4 regions of the Thioalkalivibrio sp. ALMg13-2 genome follow, and region 1 is predicted to be linked to each of the others. Evidence: predicted binding sites of a transcription regulator. Region 1 holds the regulator's gene; each other region holds the start of a gene.
What was found. Region 1 encodes sigma-54, which starts transcription at its own class of promoters, with help from an activator protein. Its sites were predicted from a motif close to TGGCANGNTNCNTGCTT; they were not measured.

Region 1 (4,511 bases):
GCGCGGGGCCGTGCGCGAGACCTGCGAAGGCCTGCTGGCCGCGCAGGGCCGGCTCGACGCGCTGTTCGAGACCTACCTGAACGGATGAGCCAAAGGACTCGCCGCCAAGTCGGATGGACCCTGGCCATGCTCGCATTCGCGACCGCGCCCCTGGCGCAGGCCGAGGTAAGCCCGCCCGAGGGCGAGGTCACGCTGCAGATTGACGGCTTCACCCTGCATGCCACCGGCGACGACGGCGAACTGAGCCATCGTCTGCGCGGCACCCGCCTGCGCGAGTTCGGCCGTGACGGCCCCCAATGGGTGGACGACCCGGACCTCGACCTGTTCGCCGAGGGCGGTATCGAATGGCGCTGGACCGCCCCGGCCGCGCTGCATCAACCGGCCGCCGCGACCCTGGACCTGGTGGGCCCCACCCACGGCGTACAGCCGCCCCGCGGCGAACGCGTAGAGACCCTCATCGATTCGCGGGATGTTCGCGTCGCCACCGACACCATGGTCGCCACTTCGGATGCCCTTTCCACCCTGAACCAGCCGGGCCTGTTCCAGCGCGGCACCGGTCTGCGCGTGGACTCGCGAGGGGATACCATAGAGTTGTTCCATGACGTGTACTCGCTCTACAGCGAGACGAGCGAGGAGGATCCCGCGCATGACCCCGAATCCCCATAGCCTTCGCCACCGTCCGGGCCAACCGGGTGCCCGCGTGGCGGCGCTCCTGCTGCTCGTGCTGCTGGCCACGCCCGCGTTCGCCCAGCAGGGCTCGGGCCCGGCGCTGCCGGTGGAGATCACTGCCGACCGCGCGGAGATGGACGAACGCCAGGGGCTGGGGACCTACACCGGCGACGTGATCGTGATCCGCGGCGACATGACCCTGGAGGCCGACAAGGTCTACGTGCGCACCCGCGATCGCCGCCCCTATGAAATGGAGGCCCACGGCGAGCCGGCACGCCTGGAATCACCCGATCCGGAAACCGGAGAGATGCGCATTGCCACCGCCCTGCGCATCGACTACCTGCTGAACGAGGACCGCATGATCCTCACCGACCAGGCCCATGTGATCACCACCAGCGAGGAGGCGCGCGGCAAGCGCATCACCTACGACCTGACGACCGACGTGATCGAGGCCGAACGCGGCGAAGGCGACAGCGAGCGCGTGCGCATCACCATCCAGCCGCGCGACGACGAATGAACGCCACCGCCCCCAGCCCATCCGCCACACCGGCACAAACCAACGACCGCCTGATCGGACGCGAGCTGACCAAGCGCTACGGCCAGCGCACGGTGCTGGACCAGGTGGACGTCGACCTCGCGCCCGGCGAGGTGGTCGGCCTGCTGGGCCCGAACGGGGCCGGCAAGACCACCTGCTTCTACAGCCTGGTCGGGCTGATCCGCCCCAATGCCGGGCGCATCACCCTGGGCGCGCGCGACATCACCCGCGCGCCCATCCACGTGCGCGCGCGCGCCGGCCTCGGCTACCTGCCGCAGGAGGCCTCGATCTTTCGCCGCCTGAGCGTGTGGGACAACCTGCAGGCCGTGCTCGAGCTGCGCCCCGGACTCGATCGCCACGAGCGCCGGCGCATTGGCGATGCGCTGATCGAGGAGTTCCAGCTCGAGACCGTGCGCCACAGCCCGGGCATCGCGCTGTCCGGCGGCGAACGCCGCCGCGCCGAGATCGCCCGCGCCCTGGCCGGGGATCCGCGCTTCATCTGTCTGGACGAGCCCTTCGCCGGGGTGGATCCGATCTCGGTCGGCGACATCCAGGACGTGATTCGGCATCTCGCCCAGCGCGGCATCGGCGTACTGATCTCCGATCACAACGTGCGCGAGACCCTCGGCATCTGCCACAGGGCCTATATTCTAAGCGAAGGCCGCCTGCTGGCCGCCGGGACACCGGACGAGCTGCTGGCCGATCCCCAGGTGCGCCGGGTCTATCTCGGCGAGAACTTCCGCCTGTGAAAGCGCCCCATATGCGGCCCGGTCGGTGCACAAACCACAAGGCAGGCTTTAAGATTCCATCAATGCCAACCCTCGCCCCGCATACCCGATGCTGAAACCCGGCCTGAATCTGCAGCTGGGTCAGACGCTGACCATGACCCCGCAACTGCAGCAGGCGATCCGCCTGTTGCAGCTGTCCACGCTCGAGCTCCAGGTGGAGATCCAGCAGGCGCTGGAGAGCAACCCCATGCTCGAACAGGTCGAGGACGAAGATGCCGAGGCCGACACCGAGCGCCTGAACCAGGACGGCGAGCTGGTGGAAGGCGATCGCATGGAGGCCACCACCACCAGCGACGACGTGATCCCCGAGGAACTGACGACCGACAGCCGCTGGGACGACATCTACGAGCCGGCCCCGACGCCCAACAAGGGCGTGGATGACCGCGACCCGCTGGAAAACACCAGCGACGACGACGGTGAGGGCCTGCAGGATCATCTGCTGTGGCAGCTGCATCTGAGCCATCTGACACCGCGCGACCAGCGCATCGGGGCGGCCCTGATCGACGCCATCAGCCCCGACGGCTATCTCGAGGGTGACCTGGAAACCCTGGCCGAGACCATCAGCCGAGGCGAGGATGAAACCGTCGGCGTCGACGAGGTCGAGGCAGTGCTCCACTGGATTCAGCAATGCGACCCGCTGGGGGTCGGCGCGCGCAACCTGCGGGAGTGCCTGGAGATCCAGCTACGCGAACTGGCCCCGGACGCCCCGGCCCGCGAGGCCGCACGGGCGATCCTGGAACACGGCATGGACAGCCTGGGCAAGCGCGACTACAAGGCCCTGCAGCGCCAGTCCGGCGTACGCGACCCGGACGAACTGGCCCGCGCACTGGACCTGATCCGCACCCTGAACCCGCGCCCCGGCGCACAGATCAGCTCCGCCACCTCGGAATACGTGGTCCCGGATGTCTACGTGCGCCACACCACCGAGGGCTGGCGCGTGGATCTAAACCCGGAGATCGCACCGCGTATCCGCATCAACGACCTCTACGCCGGCATGGTGCGCCAGGTCTCGGATGCCCGCGACAGCGCCTTTATGCGTGATCAGCTGCAGGAGGCACGCTGGTTCCTGAAGAGCCTGCACAGCCGCAACGACACCCTGCTGCGGGTCGCCGAGGCGATCGTCCACCGCCAGCAGGGCTTTCTCGAGCATGGCGACGTCGCGATGCAGCCATTGATCCTGCGCGACATTGCCGAGACCCTGGAGATGCACGAATCGACCATCTCGCGGGTTACCACGCAGAAATACATGCACACCCCGCGCGGGGTCTTCGAGTTCAAGTATTTCTTCTCCAGCCATGTCGGCACGAACGATGGCGGCGAGTGTTCCGCCACCGCCATCCGTGCCATGATTCGCGAATTGATTGGCGACGAACCCCCGAACAAGCCGCTCAGCGATGCCCGGCTCGCCCAGGTCCTGTCGGACCGGGGCATCAACGTAGCGCGCCGCACCGTGGCCAAGTACCGCGAGGCGATGCACATCCCTTCATCCAGCGAACGCCGGCAGATGGCCTCGATGCCCACCGGCAGCAAGTAACCAAGGAGTCCTGACCATGCAGATCAACCTGACCGGCCACCACGTGGACATCACCGACGCCCTGCGCGACTACGTCAACGAGAAGTTCGCGAAGCTGGAGCGCCACTTCGACAAGGTCATCGACGTCCACGTCGTGCTGACCCACGAGAAGACCCGGAATCAGCACAACCAGGCCGAAGCCAATCTCCAGGTCAGCGGCAATCACATCCACGCCGAGGCCTCTCACGAGGACATGTATGCCGCGATCGACGCGCTGATCGACAAAGTCGACCGTCAGCTGATCAAGCACAAGGAAAAGGTCAAGGACCACCACCGCGCCGAAGGTGCCCAGCGCAACCGCGAGCAGGCCTCCTGATCCATGACGATTGCCGAGTTGATCACCTCCGAGCGCATTGGCCTGCAACCCGAGTGCTCCAGCCAGAAACGGGCCCTGGAGGCCCTGGCGGACCTCCTCGCCGGCGGAGGTGACGGCACGGGACCGGGGAGCAACGCGATCTTCGAGGCCTTGTCCGCGCGCGAAAAACTCGGATCCACCGGTCTCGGCCATGGGGTTGCGATTCCCCATGGCCGCCTGGCCGATCTCGAGGCGCCGCGCGTGGCCGTGCTGCGCCTGGAAAAGGGCGTCGACTTCGACGCCATGGATCACGAGCCGGTCGATATCCTGATCGCACTGCTGGTCCCGGAGGCCGCCACCGGCGACCATCTCGACCTGCTGGCCCAGCTCGCCCGCGGCCTGTCTCAGCCAGACACCATCGGAGCGCTGCGCCGGGCCGGGGACGCGGCGGCCCTGGAACAGGAACTCGTGCGCCGCTTCAGCGAGGACTAAGCCCGTGGAACCCGCCTCCAGCCGCGATTCCGGCGCGCAGCGTCTGCCATGAACGAGGCGCTGGGAGAAGGCGGGATCGCCCGCGACATCAACGTGGAAAGCCTGATCCAGGCCATGGGAAACCGCCTGGATCTTCGCTTCGTACACGGCGAACATGCA
Region 2 (4,511 bases), on a different contig from region 1:
CCGGCCAGACGGTCCAATTCCACCACCGAGCCCTGGTTCAGCTGCAGCAGGTTGCGGATCGGGATGCGCGTGCGACCGATCTCCATGGCGATGGTCACCGGCACGTCCAGCACCATCTCCAGGTTCATCTCCTCGCCGTCGCCCTGCACCACGCCCGACAGTTGTTCAGGCTGCAGCGCCTCCGCGGCCGAATCCGGCTTGTGCTTGCGTTCCTTCTTCTCGGTCTTCGGCGCCTCTTGCGCGGACGCGGCACCCCCACCGCCTTGCGCCTCATTCAGCAGGGCGTCCGGGTCGGCGGCCTCTTCGTCGCCCTTCTGTTCGGCCAGGGCGGACTGTTCGGCCAGGGCGGCCCCCCATTCGTCGGCCAGCGCCTGGTCGTCGGAACCGCCTTCCGACTCGGCCGTGGTCTGTTCTTCCACCCCTTCTTCATCCGGGGTGCGGGTGTCCTGCTTGGGATCGTCGGTGTCAGCCATGCTGCGCCCTCTATCGTTTGATGATGCGTTCCGAAACCTGGATCGCATTCATGCCATTGGATACGCCGAACTTCCCGCGGAACATCGGGATGTCTTCGACCTGCAAGGTGATCTTCTCGGGGAGGTCTACCGGGATGATGTCGCCCGGCTGGATATCCAGTAGCTCGCGCACGGTGACCTCGGTCTGCGCCAGCATGGAGCTGATCTCGACCTCGGCGGTCTGGATCTCCTCCTGCAGCGCGTGCATCCAGCGCTGGTCCACATCGGAGCGATCCGACTGGATCCCGGTATCCAGCTGCTCGCGGATCGGCTCGATCATCGAGTACGGCAGGGTCACGTGCAGATTGCCGCCGCCCCCGTCGAGCTCGATGTGGAACTCGCTGATAACCACGATTTCGGTCGGCGAGACGATGTTCGCGAACTGTGGGTTGACCTCGGAGTTCAGGAACTCGAACTTGAGCTCCATCACCGGCTGCCAGGCCTTCTGCATATCCTCGAAGGCCCCCTCCAGCACACCGTGGACGACCTTCATCTCCATCGGGGTGAAGTCTCGTCCCTCGATGCGGGTGTAGTAGCGTCCGTCGCCACCGAAAAAGTTGTCGACCAGGATGAACACCAGCTTGGGATCGAACACGAACAAGCCGGTGCCATGCAGTGGATGCGCCCGCACCAGATTGAGGCTGGTGGGGACAAACAGCGAGTGCATGTACTCGGAGAACTTGGTGATACGGGTGCCGACCACCGAGATCTCGGCCGAGCGGCGCAGTACATTGAACAGACGGACCCGGAGCTGACGCGCAAAGCGCTCGTTGATCATCTCCAGCGTGGGCATGCGCCCACGGACGATCCGATCCTGCGTGGCAAAGTTGAAGTCCCGCGCCTCACCGTCACTCGGATACGGGTCTTCGGTCTCGACGTCCCCGTCGTCCACACCATGCAGAAGGGCATCGATCTCGTCCTGGCTAAGGATATCCGCCTGCGCCATAACCGGGCTCCTACTGCATCACCAGTTCGTTGAACAACACGGCCTCGACCGCGTCCGGCGCATCCCGCGAGCGCAGAATCCCGCGGATCGCTTCCTTCAGCTCCTCCGCCAGCGCGTCCTTGCCACCACGCGTATTGAGATCCTCGTAACGCTGTTCCGACAGGATGCCCAGGATGTCGTTGCGGATCGCCGGCATATGCCGCTCCAACGCCTCGATCACCGGCGCATCGTGGGTCACCAGACTCACCTCGGCACGCAGATAGCGGATGCGGCCCGGTGCATCGATGTTCGCGGTCATCGGCTCCAGGCTGGTGTAGAAGCGCTCGGGGGGGCCTTCCTCGACCTGTTCGGCGTCATCGTCGCCCGCAACCAGGAAGAACCAGGCCGCAGCGGCACCACCACCCACCAGCAGGATCACGATCAGCAACAGCAGAATCAGCTTGCCCATGCCGCCCTTCTTGGGGGCGCCGCCTTCGTCGTCGTCCAGATTGACTTCTTTATCCGCCATGTCGCACTCGCTGTCCGGTAAACCGAGGATTTGCTCTCGGCAAAGACCTTAGCAAGGCGGATGCCAGCATAGACTTTCTATTGGTTTATTCGATAGTTAGGGGACAATGCTGGAAGGCAATGAAGGATACTTCGGGGGAAGGCACGGGCGATAACGTCAAGAATCGGCCGCCCGCCGCGCGGGAAAGACGGAATCTTGGCGGCAGTCGCGGGAAAGCGCTACGGCAGCGAACATGTACCGCATGGGGCAGGAGCTACACCGTTGGCGGCCAACCCGATATCACGAGACCGGGCGGCGCCCGGCGCGACTCAGGCAAACAGATCCAGGCGCCGATTCAGCATCGAGAGCGTGCTGCCCTCATTCTCGTTGTCTTCGACCTCGGCCAGCTCGGAAGCGGCCTCGGCGGCTGCCTGGCGTTCATCCTGCTCGGCCTGCTCCTCGGCCGCCTGGTCAGAAACGGTCGCGTCCTCGAGCATCAGCCCGCTTTCGGCCAGGCTGTCGCGCAAGCGCGGCATGGCCGCCTCCAGGACCTCGCGGGTCACCGGATTGGCACTGATGAACTGGATGCTTGTGCGGTCACCCTCGACCAGCACCCGAATATCCAGACTGCCCAGCTGCGGGGGATGCAGCTTGAGCTCGGTTCGCCCACCCTGTGCCTGGGCGAGCATGCGCACCTGGTCGGCCAGCTCGCGGGCCCCATTGGGCTGTTGCAGGAGCCGGGTCAGGTCCAGTCGCGGCAGCGCGCGCGCGGCCTCCGCCCCCTCGGCCTGCAAACCGGAGAGAGCCGGCAGGACGCCCCCCAGGGGATCCGTACGCCCGCGGCGCGACTCGTCGTCCCCGCCGCCCTGGGTCATCCACTGGGCGAGGACATCGAGCACGTTCTCCCGCGACAACCCGCCCTGGACGCCAAGCAGTTCGGGCTTCAATGCGGCCAGGCCGTCGCGACCGCCCGCCGCCTGGCTGGCCTCGACAAACAGGCGCATGACGGCCGCAGGCAGGGGCTTGACCGGCAACGCCTGGCCCTCGGCGCCACCGCGGCCAGAGGCGCCCGCCTCCCCGCGGGCCGCGTCCACACGCCCCGGTTCCTGCACTGCTGCCATCAGGCTGGCCACCGGCAAGCCCTTGCCACCCGCCTCGTCGCCCGCGGCGAACTCCTGCCCGTCGAGGAGATTCTGCAGTCGCGCCAGCATGGCCTCCAGATCCAGCCCTTCCAGCTCGTCGGCGGGCACGCCCAGGTTCGCCAGCAAGGCCTCCATCTGCGGCTCCAGGACCGCGAGGAACCCCTCCCCGTCCTTGCCCTTCAGCCCCTTCAGGCCGCCGTCCAGCCCCTTCAGGTCGTCCAGGTCCTGCAGTGAGCCCCCGCCGCCCAGCAGTTGCAGCAGCGGCAACATTCCCTGACCGGTGTTCTGTGTCGCGATCATGTCCGGATCCTCGGTATGCCGGGGTCATCCCCGGGCCCTTGCCTCAATCGATATTCACGGTCCATTCAAGAACCCTGCCAACGGGCGTCTTCCTCGCGCGCATAGGCCTGGCGGGTCGCCCACATGTCCTGTTCGGTCTGCTGGCGCCGGGCGTCGTGCAGCGCCGTCTCGGCCTTCCGGCGCTGCAGCAGCTTCTCCAGCGACAGGCAGTTGCGGTGACGCTCCAGCCACTCCTGGCGCGCGGTCTCCACCTGCGACTCCGCCGCCTGGATCCGCAGATCCTGCTGCTCCAGCGCCGAGCGCAACTGGTCGCGCATGCCCGCCAGCCACTTGAGGGCGTTGGCGTCATCCGGCAGGGTCGCCTGCAGATACTCGCGCTGATAGGTTTCCAGGCGCTCGCGCTGACCGGCGATGCCATCCAGTTGCTGCAGACGTTCGCCCAGCTGCCGGGTCGCCTCGCTTTCCTCGATCCGGCGCAGGCGCAACAGTCGTTCCAGGCGCTTCGGGTTCATGCCGCCCCGCCGACCAGCGCCAACAGGTCATCCCGCGACCGGTCAAAGCCGACGGCCTCTTCGCGACCCTGCGCCAAATACGCCTCCAGGCGTTCGTGCATCACCACCGCCTCGTCCAGGTGCGGGTCGGCGCCCTTGCGATAGGCCCCCACCGCGATCAGATCGCGGTTGCGCATGTAGGTCGTGGCAAGGTCGCGGAAGCGCCGCGCTGCGCGCTCGTGCTCCGGCGAGATCAGCGAGGACATTACGCGCGAAATCGATGCGCCAACGTCGATCGCCGGGTAACGCCCGGTCTCCGCTACCTCGCGCGAGAGCACTACGTGGCCGTCCAGGATCGCGCGCGCGGCGTCCACAATCGGATCGTTCTGGTCATCGCCCTCGGCCAGCACGGTGTAGAAGGCGGTAATCGAGCCGCCACCTACGTCGCCGTTGCCGGCACGCTCCACCAGTTGCGGCAGGCGCGCGAATACCGATGCCGCATAGCCCTTGGAGGCCGGTGGCTCGCCGATCGCCATCGCGATCTCTCGGGCGCCCTGGGCAAAGCGGGTCAGGGAATCCATCAGCAACAGCACGTGCAGGCCCTGGTCGCGGAAATGTTCCGCAACCGCAGTG
Region 3 (4,511 bases), on a different contig from region 1:
TGAATGGGCATCCCGCGCCGCGCGCGCATTCAAGGCCCGTCGCGGGCGGCCGTTATGGCCATGAGGCGGCGTCAGAAGGCGCATGCACGCAAATGCAAATGACAGGCCGGGGTTGCGCGGTGCACACTTGGCCTTTGAGGCCTGTCCGGTGCTAAGAGCAATCGGGGCAAGGAGAGCGGCACGATGAGTCAATTCATTGACGATGTGAATCAGCGAACCCAGTTGGTGGGGCAGAACCGCATGGAGCTGCTGCTGTTCCATCTGGGCGGGTCGCAGACCTTCGGGATCAATGTCTTCAAGGTCCGCGAGGTGATTCCGTCGCCGCCGCTGCGTCAGATTCCCGGCTCCATGAGCGTGGTACGCGGAGTGGCGACGTTGCGTGGCGGTACCGTGCCGATCATTGACCTGGCGCGAGCGATGGGCCTGCGTGGCGCCGTCGGGGCGGTCGACAACGGGGAGCAGAAGGTGGTGGTCACCGAGTTCAATCGTTCGGTGCAGGGCTTCTGGGTGTCGGCCGTGGACCGTATCGTCAACGTGAACTGGCAGGACGTGAAGTCGCCCCCGCGCGGAACCGGGCGCGAATCCTTCCTGGTGGCCGTCACGGAGATCGACAACAAGCTGGTCGAGATTATCGATGTCGAACGGGTGCTCTCCATCGTGAACCCGCTGCCCAGCGAGATATCGCCATACATCCGCGAGAACGCCCGCGAGGCCAGCGGGCGCAAGGTTGTGATCGTCGATGACTCGGTGGTGGCGCGCAAGCAGATCGAGGGGGCGATCAAGGGACTCGGTTTCGAATACGATGTCTTCAAGGATGGCCAGGAAGCACTGGACTTCCTTGAGCAGAAGGCCGCGGAAGGGCCGGTAGGCGACCAGGTCGAACTGGTGATCTCGGATATCGAGATGCCACGCATGGATGGCTACACCCTGACCGCGCGCATCCGGGACAATCCCGCGCTGCAGAATTTGCGGGTGCTGCTGCACTCCTCACTGAGTGGGGAATTCAACACGGATATGGTCAAGCGCGCCGGGGCCGATGCCTTTTTGTCCAAGTTCAATCCCGACGAGCTGGCGAATGCGGTGCTGGACCAGACCGGGCGCCCGGATCAACAGGCCGAATGACCGGTCGGGCGGAACCGCGTTGCCGCTCGGCAAGCCCGGAGCGGCGACGGGTGGCCGCCACTCGGGCTGTATGGTGCCATGCGCGCGACGCCGTATACTCGATCCGATCTTCGGGATCACCCCGGTTTTCCGGCCAAGAGGCCCCGGTCAAGGATTCGTCATCAGGATGCCTAATCACGATGGACAGCGCTCAGGGATGACTCGGTGATCGATTCCCGCGACTACGAGGAGTTCTCCCGCTTTCTGCAGGACTGCTGCGGTCTGGTGCTGGGCGACAGCCGCCAGTACCTGGTTTCCAGTCGTCTGTCGCGCCTGCTCGACGAGTTTGACTTCAAGAGCGTCCCGGAACTGCTGCATGCCATGCGGCAGGCCCCGAATCCGCGCCTGCGCACCCGCGTGATCGATGCGATGACGACCAACGAGACGTCCTGGTTCCGCGATGGCTTTCCGTTCGAGATCCTGCGTCACGTGTTGTTGCCGGAACTGGCCGCGAAGGGAGGCAGCATCAAGGTCTGGTCCGCGGGCTGCTCCAGTGGGCAGGAGGCCTATACGATCTCGATGGTAGTCTCGGAATGGGAGGAGTCGCGGCCGGCCCGGAAGGTTCCGGTCTCCATTCTGGGCACGGACCTGTCAGAGAAGATCCTGGACGATGCGCGGCGGGCCGTGTACGACGGCCTGAGCATCGTGCGCGGGCTCAGCGAGAGCCGGCGCGCGCGCTTCTTCGAGACCGTCGCGGATGGCCACAAGGTGATCCCGGATGTGCAGCGTCGCTGTCGCTTTCAGAAGCTCAACCTGATCGACAGCTATGCGGCGCTGGGCAAGTTTGACCTGGTGTTCTGCCGCAACGTGCTGATCTATTTCTCGGGCGACACCAAGCGACAGGTTCTTGACGCTATCGCCCGGCAGATGAATCCGGGCGGGTATCTGTTTCTTGGCGCTTCCGAGACCGCAGGGCCCTATACCCAGGCTTTCGAGACCGTACGAACCGAGTACGGCTCGGTACTTCGTCTGAAGTCCTGATGTAATCCAGCCCCGGGGCTGATTCCCGGGAACGCCCGTGCAATGCGGGCGGCGAGTCGTTCCATCCCTTCCCCTGGCTGCCCGCTGTGCCTGCGCCCCTGCGGCACGCCGCTTGAGAATGGCATAACGATTGCTTCAGTCCCCCTGCAAAGGGTCGCAATCGGTGCGCCCCGTTCTCCAAGCGAGGGTCCGCCACGGGCGGACAGGACGGAAGCGATGAGTCTCTCTCTCGACAAGGCGATGGGTATTTCTCCGCAGGCCGTGAACGTGCGGGCGCAGCGCATGGAGCTGTTGGCCTCCAACATCGCCAACGCGGATACCCCGAACTACAAGGCGCGGGATATCGATTTTCGTGCGGTGCTCGAATCCGCGGCCGGCGGCGGCAATAGCTTGCCCATGGCGCGCAGCCAGGCGGCGCATCTCGACCCCAACGCCGGCGCGATGAACGGGCAGGTCGAGGCGCTTTACCGTGTCCCCTCGCAGGCGTCGCTGGATGGCAACACGGTGGACCCGCAGATGGAGCGGGCCGCCTTTGCCGAGAACGCCGTTCAATACCAGAGCAGCCTGGAATTCCTCAATCGCCGGGTCTCCGGCATCCGCGAAGCCCTGCGGGGCGACCGCTAACGCGGACCTGATCGGGAGATCGATGTCGTGAGCAACCTCTTCAGTCTGTTCAATACCTCCGCCTCGGCGCTGTCGGCGCAGTCGGTGCGCCTGAACACCGTGGCCTCGAACCTGGCCAACGCGAACACCGCCGCGACCAACCCCGATGAGGCCTATCGCGCCAAGCAGGTGCTGTTCCAGAGCGTGATGGACCAGGCCAACCCGAACGGTTCGTCGACGGCCGTTCGGGTGGCCGGCGTGACCGAGTCGCAGGCGGCGCCGCATGCGCATTACGAACCCCATCACCCGCAGGCCAACGAGGAGGGCTACATCTTCCGTCCGGCCATCAGCGTGGTGGAGGAGATGGCCAACATGATGTCCGCCTCGCGCAACTACGAAGCCAACGTGGAGGTGATGGAGACCTCGCGTCAGCTGCTCCAGCGCACATTGCAGATCGGTCAAGGCTAGGGAGCCATCGATGACACAGATATCCCCCGAATTGCTGGATCGCCTGGGCCTCTCGCGCCCCGAGCAGAAACAGGACAAGGACATGGACCGCCTGGGCCAGTCCGACTTCCTCAAGCTGATGACGACTCAGCTGGAGAATCAGGACCCGATGGAGCCGATGGACAACGGCGACTTCCTGGGCCAGATGGCGCAGTTCTCGACCGTGACCGGCATCGAGGAGCTGTCCAAATCCTTCCAGCAGCTGGCCCAGTCGCTGGGCCAGAACCAGACGCTGCAGGCCGCCTCACTGGTAGGCAAGGACGTGCTGGTTCCCGTCGAATTCGGCGAGCTGGGTCCGGACGGCATGGTCAAGGGTGCGGTGGACCTGGATCGCTCTACGGAGGAGCTGCAGATCGACGTGTACAGCCCGAACGGCGAGCGCATCCGCCGCATGAACCTGGGGGCCGCCGGCAGCGGCCTGCAGGAGTTCAGCTGGAACGGCATGCGCGACGACGGGACCTTCGCACCCCCGGGCGTCTACGAGTTCAAGGCCACGGCCCGCTCCGGTACCCAGTCCGAGGCCGTGGATACCTTCCTGGATGCCCGCGTGGAGAGCGTCGCGGTGGGTAACGATTCCGGGCTGGCACTGACCGTGCAAGGCCTGGGCGAGATCAGCTTTTCGGATGTACGGCGGATTGGCGGCTGACGCCCAAACCGCGACGAACGAACCCTAACGGAGGAAACACCCCATGCCCTTCAATATCGGATTGAGCGGACTGAACGCGGCCCAGGCCGACCTGCAGACCACCGGCAATAACGTCTCGAACTCGGGGACCACCGGTTTCAAGCGCTCGCGGGCGGAATTCGGTGACGTGTTTGCCCAGAGCTTCGGTGGCATCAGTCAGACGGCGATCGGCTCCGGCACGCGCCTGCAGGCGGTGACCCAGCAGTTCTCGCAGGGCCGGACCGAGTTCACCGAGAACGGCCTGGACCTGGCCATCAACGGCGAGGGCTTCTTCGTCCTGAACGACCAGGGCAGCACGGCCTATACCCGGGCCGGGGAATTCCAGGTCAATCGCGACGGCTTTTTGGTGAACAACCAGGGCCAGCAATTGCAGGGCTATCCGCCACAGGATGCCAACACCGCCGACCCGAATTTCAATACCGGGCAGCTAGAGGATATCCGCTTGCAGACCGGCGCGGCACCACCCAACGCGACCACCGATATCGAAACATTGGTGAACCTGCGTTCGGATGCCGAAAATTTGGTGGCTGATAATTTCAGCTTTGATGATCCGGAAAGCTATAACTTCTCTACC
Region 4 (4,511 bases), on a different contig from region 1:
ACGTGGATGCGGATCACGTTCAGGCGGTGGAACAGATCCTCGCGGAACAAGCCCGCGCGGACGCGTTCTTCCAGGTCCTGGTGGGTCGCGGCGATGATGCGCACGTCCACCCGGATCGGGGTATGGCCGCCCACACGGTAGAACGTGCCATCGGACAGCACCCGCAACAGACGCGTCTGCAGGTCGAACGGCATATCGCCGATCTCGTCGAGGAACAGGGTCCCGCCGTCGGCCTGCTCGAAGCGGCCCTTGCGACTCTGGTTGGCCCCGGTGAACGCGCCGCGTTCGTGACCGAACAGCTCGCTTTCCAGGAGATCCTTGGGGATGGCTGCGGTGTTCAGCGCGATCAACGGCTGGTCGGCGCGCGGGCTGTGCTGGTGCAGGGCCCGCGCGACCAGCTCCTTGCCGGTACCGGACTCGCCATTGATCAGCACGGTGATATTGCTGCGCGAGAGCCGCCCGATGGCACGGAACATCTCCTGCATGGCCGGGGCCTCGCCGATGATCGGGGTCTCCTCGATCTCGGGACCGGCGGGGCCGTTCTCCTGCCCGGCACGGCGCGCCTCCAGCGCGCGTTGCACCAGGGCCACGGCCTCGTCCACGTCGAACGGCTTGGGCAGGTACTCGAAGGCCCCGGTCTGGTAAGCGCCCACCGCGCTCTCCAGATCGGAGAAGGCGGTCATGATGATGACCGGCGGCGGATCCGGGCGGGTCTGCATGCGGGCGAGGAAATCCAGCCCGTTCAGGCCCGGCATGCGGATGTCGGCGACGATGGTGTCCGGGACCGGATCCCGCTCGAGCGCCGCCCAGGCAGCGTCCGCGGTCTCGAAGCCGCGCACGGCGATCGCGTGACGCTGGAGGGCGCGTTCCAGCACCCAGCGAATCGAGTCGTCGTCGTCAATGATCCAGACGATGGGTTCCATCAGTGCGTCTCCTCCCGGCCCTGGGGGGAATCAATAGGAAGCAGGATGTCGAATGAGGTCGCCCCCGGGCGCGAATGGCATTCGATCAAGCCGTCATGCAGCTGGATCAGGCTCTGGGCAATCGGCAGCCCCAGCCCGGTGCCCTCGGCGCGCCCGGTGACCATCGGGAAAAAGATGCGTTCGCGGATCTCCTCCGGGATGCCGGGGCCGTTGTCGCGCACACTCAGTTTGGCCACCAGCCGGTGGCGCTTCCCGGAGATCGTGTACTGGCGCAGGATCCGCGAGCTCAGGGTGATCTGCCCCCCGTCTTCCAGTGCATGCACCGCGTTCTGCACCAGGTTGAGGATGGCCTGCACCAGCATGTCGCGATCCGCCTGCACGTCGGGAATACTGGGGTCGTAGTCGCCGCGGATCTTCAGCCCCAGCGGCAGTTGCACGCTGACCAGGCCCCGGACGTGCTCCAGGACCTCGTGCAGATTGACGGCCTCGCGCCGCGGCATGTTGTTCGGCCCCAGCATGCGGTCGACCAGGCTGCGCAGGCGGTCCGCCTCGCGAATGATGATCTGGGTGTATTCCTTGAGGCCCGAGTCGTCCAGCTCGCTGGCGAGCAACTGCGCCGCGCCGCGCAGCCCGCCCAACGGGTTCTTGATCTCGTGGGCCAGCCCGCGCGTCACTGCACGGGTGATCGCCTGCTGCTTCTGCAACTGTTCCTCGCGGCTGATGCGCTCGTGGCGGTCGATGGCGTTCAGTTCGAACAGCAGCTGGCCTGGCCGCTCGCCGGCGGCGTGCAGTGGCGTGATGATCACGTCGGCCAGGAAGCTGTCGGCTCGGAGGGGCTCCATCTGACGGGCACGCAGCGTGATCGGCTGATCCAGGGTCAGCGCCGAACGCAGGCGGTTGGCCAGATTCCGGTCCAACTTGAGCCATTGCCCCAGTCCGTGACCGACGATGCGTTCGCGGCTAAGCCCGAGCAGGACCTCGGCCGCACTGTTCAGGCTCAGCAGGCGCAGTTCCGCATCGGTCACCAGCACGGCCGTGGAGAGGTCGTCCCACCAGGGCGGGGTGGTCATACCGGGATTGGCAGCGGGCGTAGTCATCGAAAGGCCTCAAGCAGGAATCGCGCCAAGCGAAAATCGCCGGGCGGGACGCTGAAGCCGAGGGCTGCGTCACACCAGAAGCCTGGCCGCCGACACCCTTGAAACCGAAACGCCCCAGAGTGGTGCAATAATAGCACCAATCTGGGGCGTCAACCGCACCACTTCGGTGCGCTATGCGAGTGCCGGCGTCAATTCGGGCCAGGCGTCACCGGCTGCGGCGCCCGGGGAGCCTGCGGTGCCTGCGGTGCTCCGCCCGACGGAAACTGCTGGGGCCGTTGCTGCTGTTGCTGACTGCGCGGGATGGCCATGCGCAGCACGTTGAACTCGATGGTATCGCTGGCGCCCAGTTCCTGACCCGACTCGTCCACGACCCGCGCCTGCAGGGTATAGGCACCGCGGTTCAGGCCCTGGAAGGTCGCGCTCGTCGAGGCCCCCTCGCCGGCAGCCTCCCCGTCCAGCAACCAGACCACACGGTGACCGGCATCGGCGTCAAGCGCCGGTTCAATCTCGAGCTCCGCGGTCACATTGCCATCGTTCGCCCGCACGCCCTCGCTATCCCCCGGCCGCGCGATAGCGACCCGCTGGTAGGCACCCTCCGCTTCGGGCTGACCGCGCGGGCGCACGGGGCGCTCGAGGATCTCACGCGCGCCCTCCAGCGGCACGCCCCGCATCGGCTCACGCACATCGACCGATTCGCTACGGCTCCCCTCGGGGGGGCGGTCGCCGAAGTGGACATTGCCTTGATCGTCGGTCCAGCGATAGACGTCGGCACTCAGGAGCGCAGGGGCGAGAAGGGCGGCCAGGGGCAACGCCAGCCAGACAGCGATTCGGAACATGGGCTTTCCTCCTTGGAAGGCACGGATCCACGACCCCGCCTCGTTGTGTTTGCGAACGACTGGCCCAGGCACCCCATACGTCAGTGCGGGCCGACTGGGCCCTCAAGCCGCGGCGCGAACCCAGATACCCTGCAAGCGAGCCGCTTCTGCCTGAAGGGCTGCCAGCCGTTCGCGCTCGGCGCGCCCATCGGCCCCGGCCTCCAGTGCGGCAAGCCAGTCGTCCAGCGCAGCCAGGCGCAGCAGGGTTGGCGCCGCCCCTCGCTCGATGGCGGTCAACGGCCGCCGTCCGTTATATCCGGACAGCAACGCCCGGTAGCCCTCGGCATCCGGCCGCCCCGCGTCATCCACGGCGACCGCCAGGGCGAGCCGTGCGACCTGCCAGAAGGCCGGCACCGGCGCGGGTGGGAGGACCAGATCGGCCAGGCCGGCGCCCTCCGGATAGATGCGAACCGTCTGCCAGACGCTTCCCGCCAGCGGCAGGTCCTCGAAACGGTACAGCCCCTGATGGTGCAGCTCGGTATCCAGGATCGTCCGCGATTCGGCATCCAGCGAAGACGTGATTGTGTCCGCACGCTCACGCATCCTCTGCTGCAGCACGCCGCGGCGGTAGCCGTCTCCAGCGGGCAGGGCGCCGGCCGTGTGGCGGCCCTGCCAGTCGGCCGCGCGCTCGCCCAGGGCCTCCAGGCTGCCAGGCCCCTCGGCCGCGACCGTGCCCTGAATGGCCTGGCCACGCTCGAGCACCAGGACCACCTGCCCGGCCGCATCATCCTTACCCCGGCCGATCACGCGGCCACAGCCAGCAGGGACCTCGGCGACGGCCTGCTCCAGGGCCGGCGCCGCGGCGGCCGGCAGGCGCAGGCACTGCACCGGCCGGCCGTCGAGTTCCGGCCCCTCGGGACCGACCGTCAGTGCCAGATCGGCAAGCTCGCCGCAGCGCTGAATTTCGGATTCATTCATTACCATCGGAAAATCACCCAGGACGGGGGTACAAAGTCGGGATCCAGCTCGTTGCGGCGACCATCCAGCGTGCCATCGCCGGTGGTATCAATCAGGTAGTAGGTCGGGCCGACCGCGGGCGTAACCTCGACCATGACCAGCTCGCCCCCCATGCGGTACTCGCGCCGCGTCTCGCCATCGCGCTCGATAATGATGATGTCGGCTGCTTCCAGGGAGCGCTGCTCGCGGGCGCGCTCGTCCAGCACCGGAGGCGACGGGTCGGCAGCCTCGTCCAGTTCCGGCGGCGGCGGGGCATCCCCCCACTCGCGGTCTTCCTGCGCCAGCGCCGAACCGGGCACCAGCAGCAGGGCCGCCAGCAGCGACAGGGGCAGGCTCAGGCGGGTCGGGGTCATCGTCACAGCTCCATCAGTCGTTTCTTTTCTTCCGCGGACGGCTCGAAGCTGCGCGTCTCGTAGTGCTCGAAAATCGCGCTCACCACATCCTCCGGCGAATCTACCAACGAGTATAGCTGCAGGTCCTCCTCGTCGATGGTGCCCTGTTCCACCAGGGTATCCTGGAACCAGTCGAGCAGCCCCTTCCAGAACTCGCTGCCCACGAGGACCACGGGAATACGTCGGGTCTTGCCGGTCTGCACCAGCGTCAGGATCTCCGCCAGCTCGTCCAGTGTGCCAAAGCCGCCCGGCAGGACCACGTAGGCG

Region 2: fliL (flagellar basal body-associated protein FliL) is a predicted target of sigma-54. The motif match lies at 2,016-2,032, and genes of this name have one in related genera.
Region 3: flgB (flagellar basal body rod protein FlgB) is a predicted target of sigma-54. The motif match lies at 2,262-2,278, and genes of this name have one in related genera.
Region 4: glnL (nitrogen regulation protein NR(II)) is a predicted target of sigma-54. The motif match lies at 2,032-2,048, and genes of this name have one in related genera.

The regions. Positions count from the first base shown of each region.
Region 1 is NZ_KB906107.1:81,372-85,882, forward strand. It holds gene F618_RS0107315 (HAD family hydrolase) at 1-88, shown strand, start outside; gene lptC (LPS export ABC transporter periplasmic protein LptC) at 85-666, shown strand; gene lptA (lipopolysaccharide transport periplasmic protein LptA) at 647-1,186, shown strand; gene lptB (LPS export ABC transporter ATP-binding protein) at 1,183-1,953, shown strand; gene F618_RS0107335 (RNA polymerase factor sigma-54) at 2,042-3,526, shown strand; gene hpf (ribosome hibernation-promoting factor, HPF/YfiA family) at 3,543-3,881, shown strand; gene F618_RS0107345 (PTS sugar transporter subunit IIA) at 3,885-4,352, shown strand; gene hprK (HPr(Ser) kinase/phosphatase) at 4,401-4,511, shown strand, end outside.
Region 2 is NZ_KB906103.1:41,698-46,208, reverse strand. It holds gene fliN (flagellar motor switch protein FliN) at 1-473, opposite strand, end outside; gene fliM (flagellar motor switch protein FliM) at 484-1,458, opposite strand; gene fliL (flagellar basal body-associated protein FliL) at 1,469-1,966, opposite strand; gene F618_RS0103980 (flagellar hook-length control protein FliK) at 2,275-3,387, opposite strand; gene fliJ (flagellar export protein FliJ) at 3,453-3,899, opposite strand; gene F618_RS0103970 (FliI/YscN family ATPase) at 3,896-4,511, opposite strand, start outside.
Region 3 is NZ_KB906115.1:10,498-15,008, reverse strand. It holds gene F618_RS0110530 (chemotaxis protein CheV) at 184-1,122, shown strand; gene F618_RS0110525 (protein-glutamate O-methyltransferase CheR) at 1,327-2,142, shown strand; gene flgB (flagellar basal body rod protein FlgB) at 2,359-2,766, shown strand; gene flgC (flagellar basal body rod protein FlgC) at 2,794-3,213, shown strand; gene F618_RS0110510 (flagellar hook assembly protein FlgD) at 3,224-3,898, shown strand; gene flgE (flagellar hook protein FlgE) at 3,942-4,511, shown strand, end outside.
Region 4 is NZ_KB906100.1:100,701-105,211, forward strand. It holds gene ntrC (nitrogen regulation protein NR(I)) at 1-923, opposite strand, end outside; gene glnL (nitrogen regulation protein NR(II)) at 923-2,020, opposite strand; gene F618_RS0100490 (DUF4124 domain-containing protein) at 2,209-2,856, opposite strand; gene F618_RS0100495 (hypothetical protein) at 2,959-3,813, opposite strand; gene F618_RS0100500 (DUF2782 domain-containing protein) at 3,813-4,205, opposite strand; gene F618_RS0100505 (TIGR00730 family Rossman fold protein) at 4,208-4,511, opposite strand, start outside.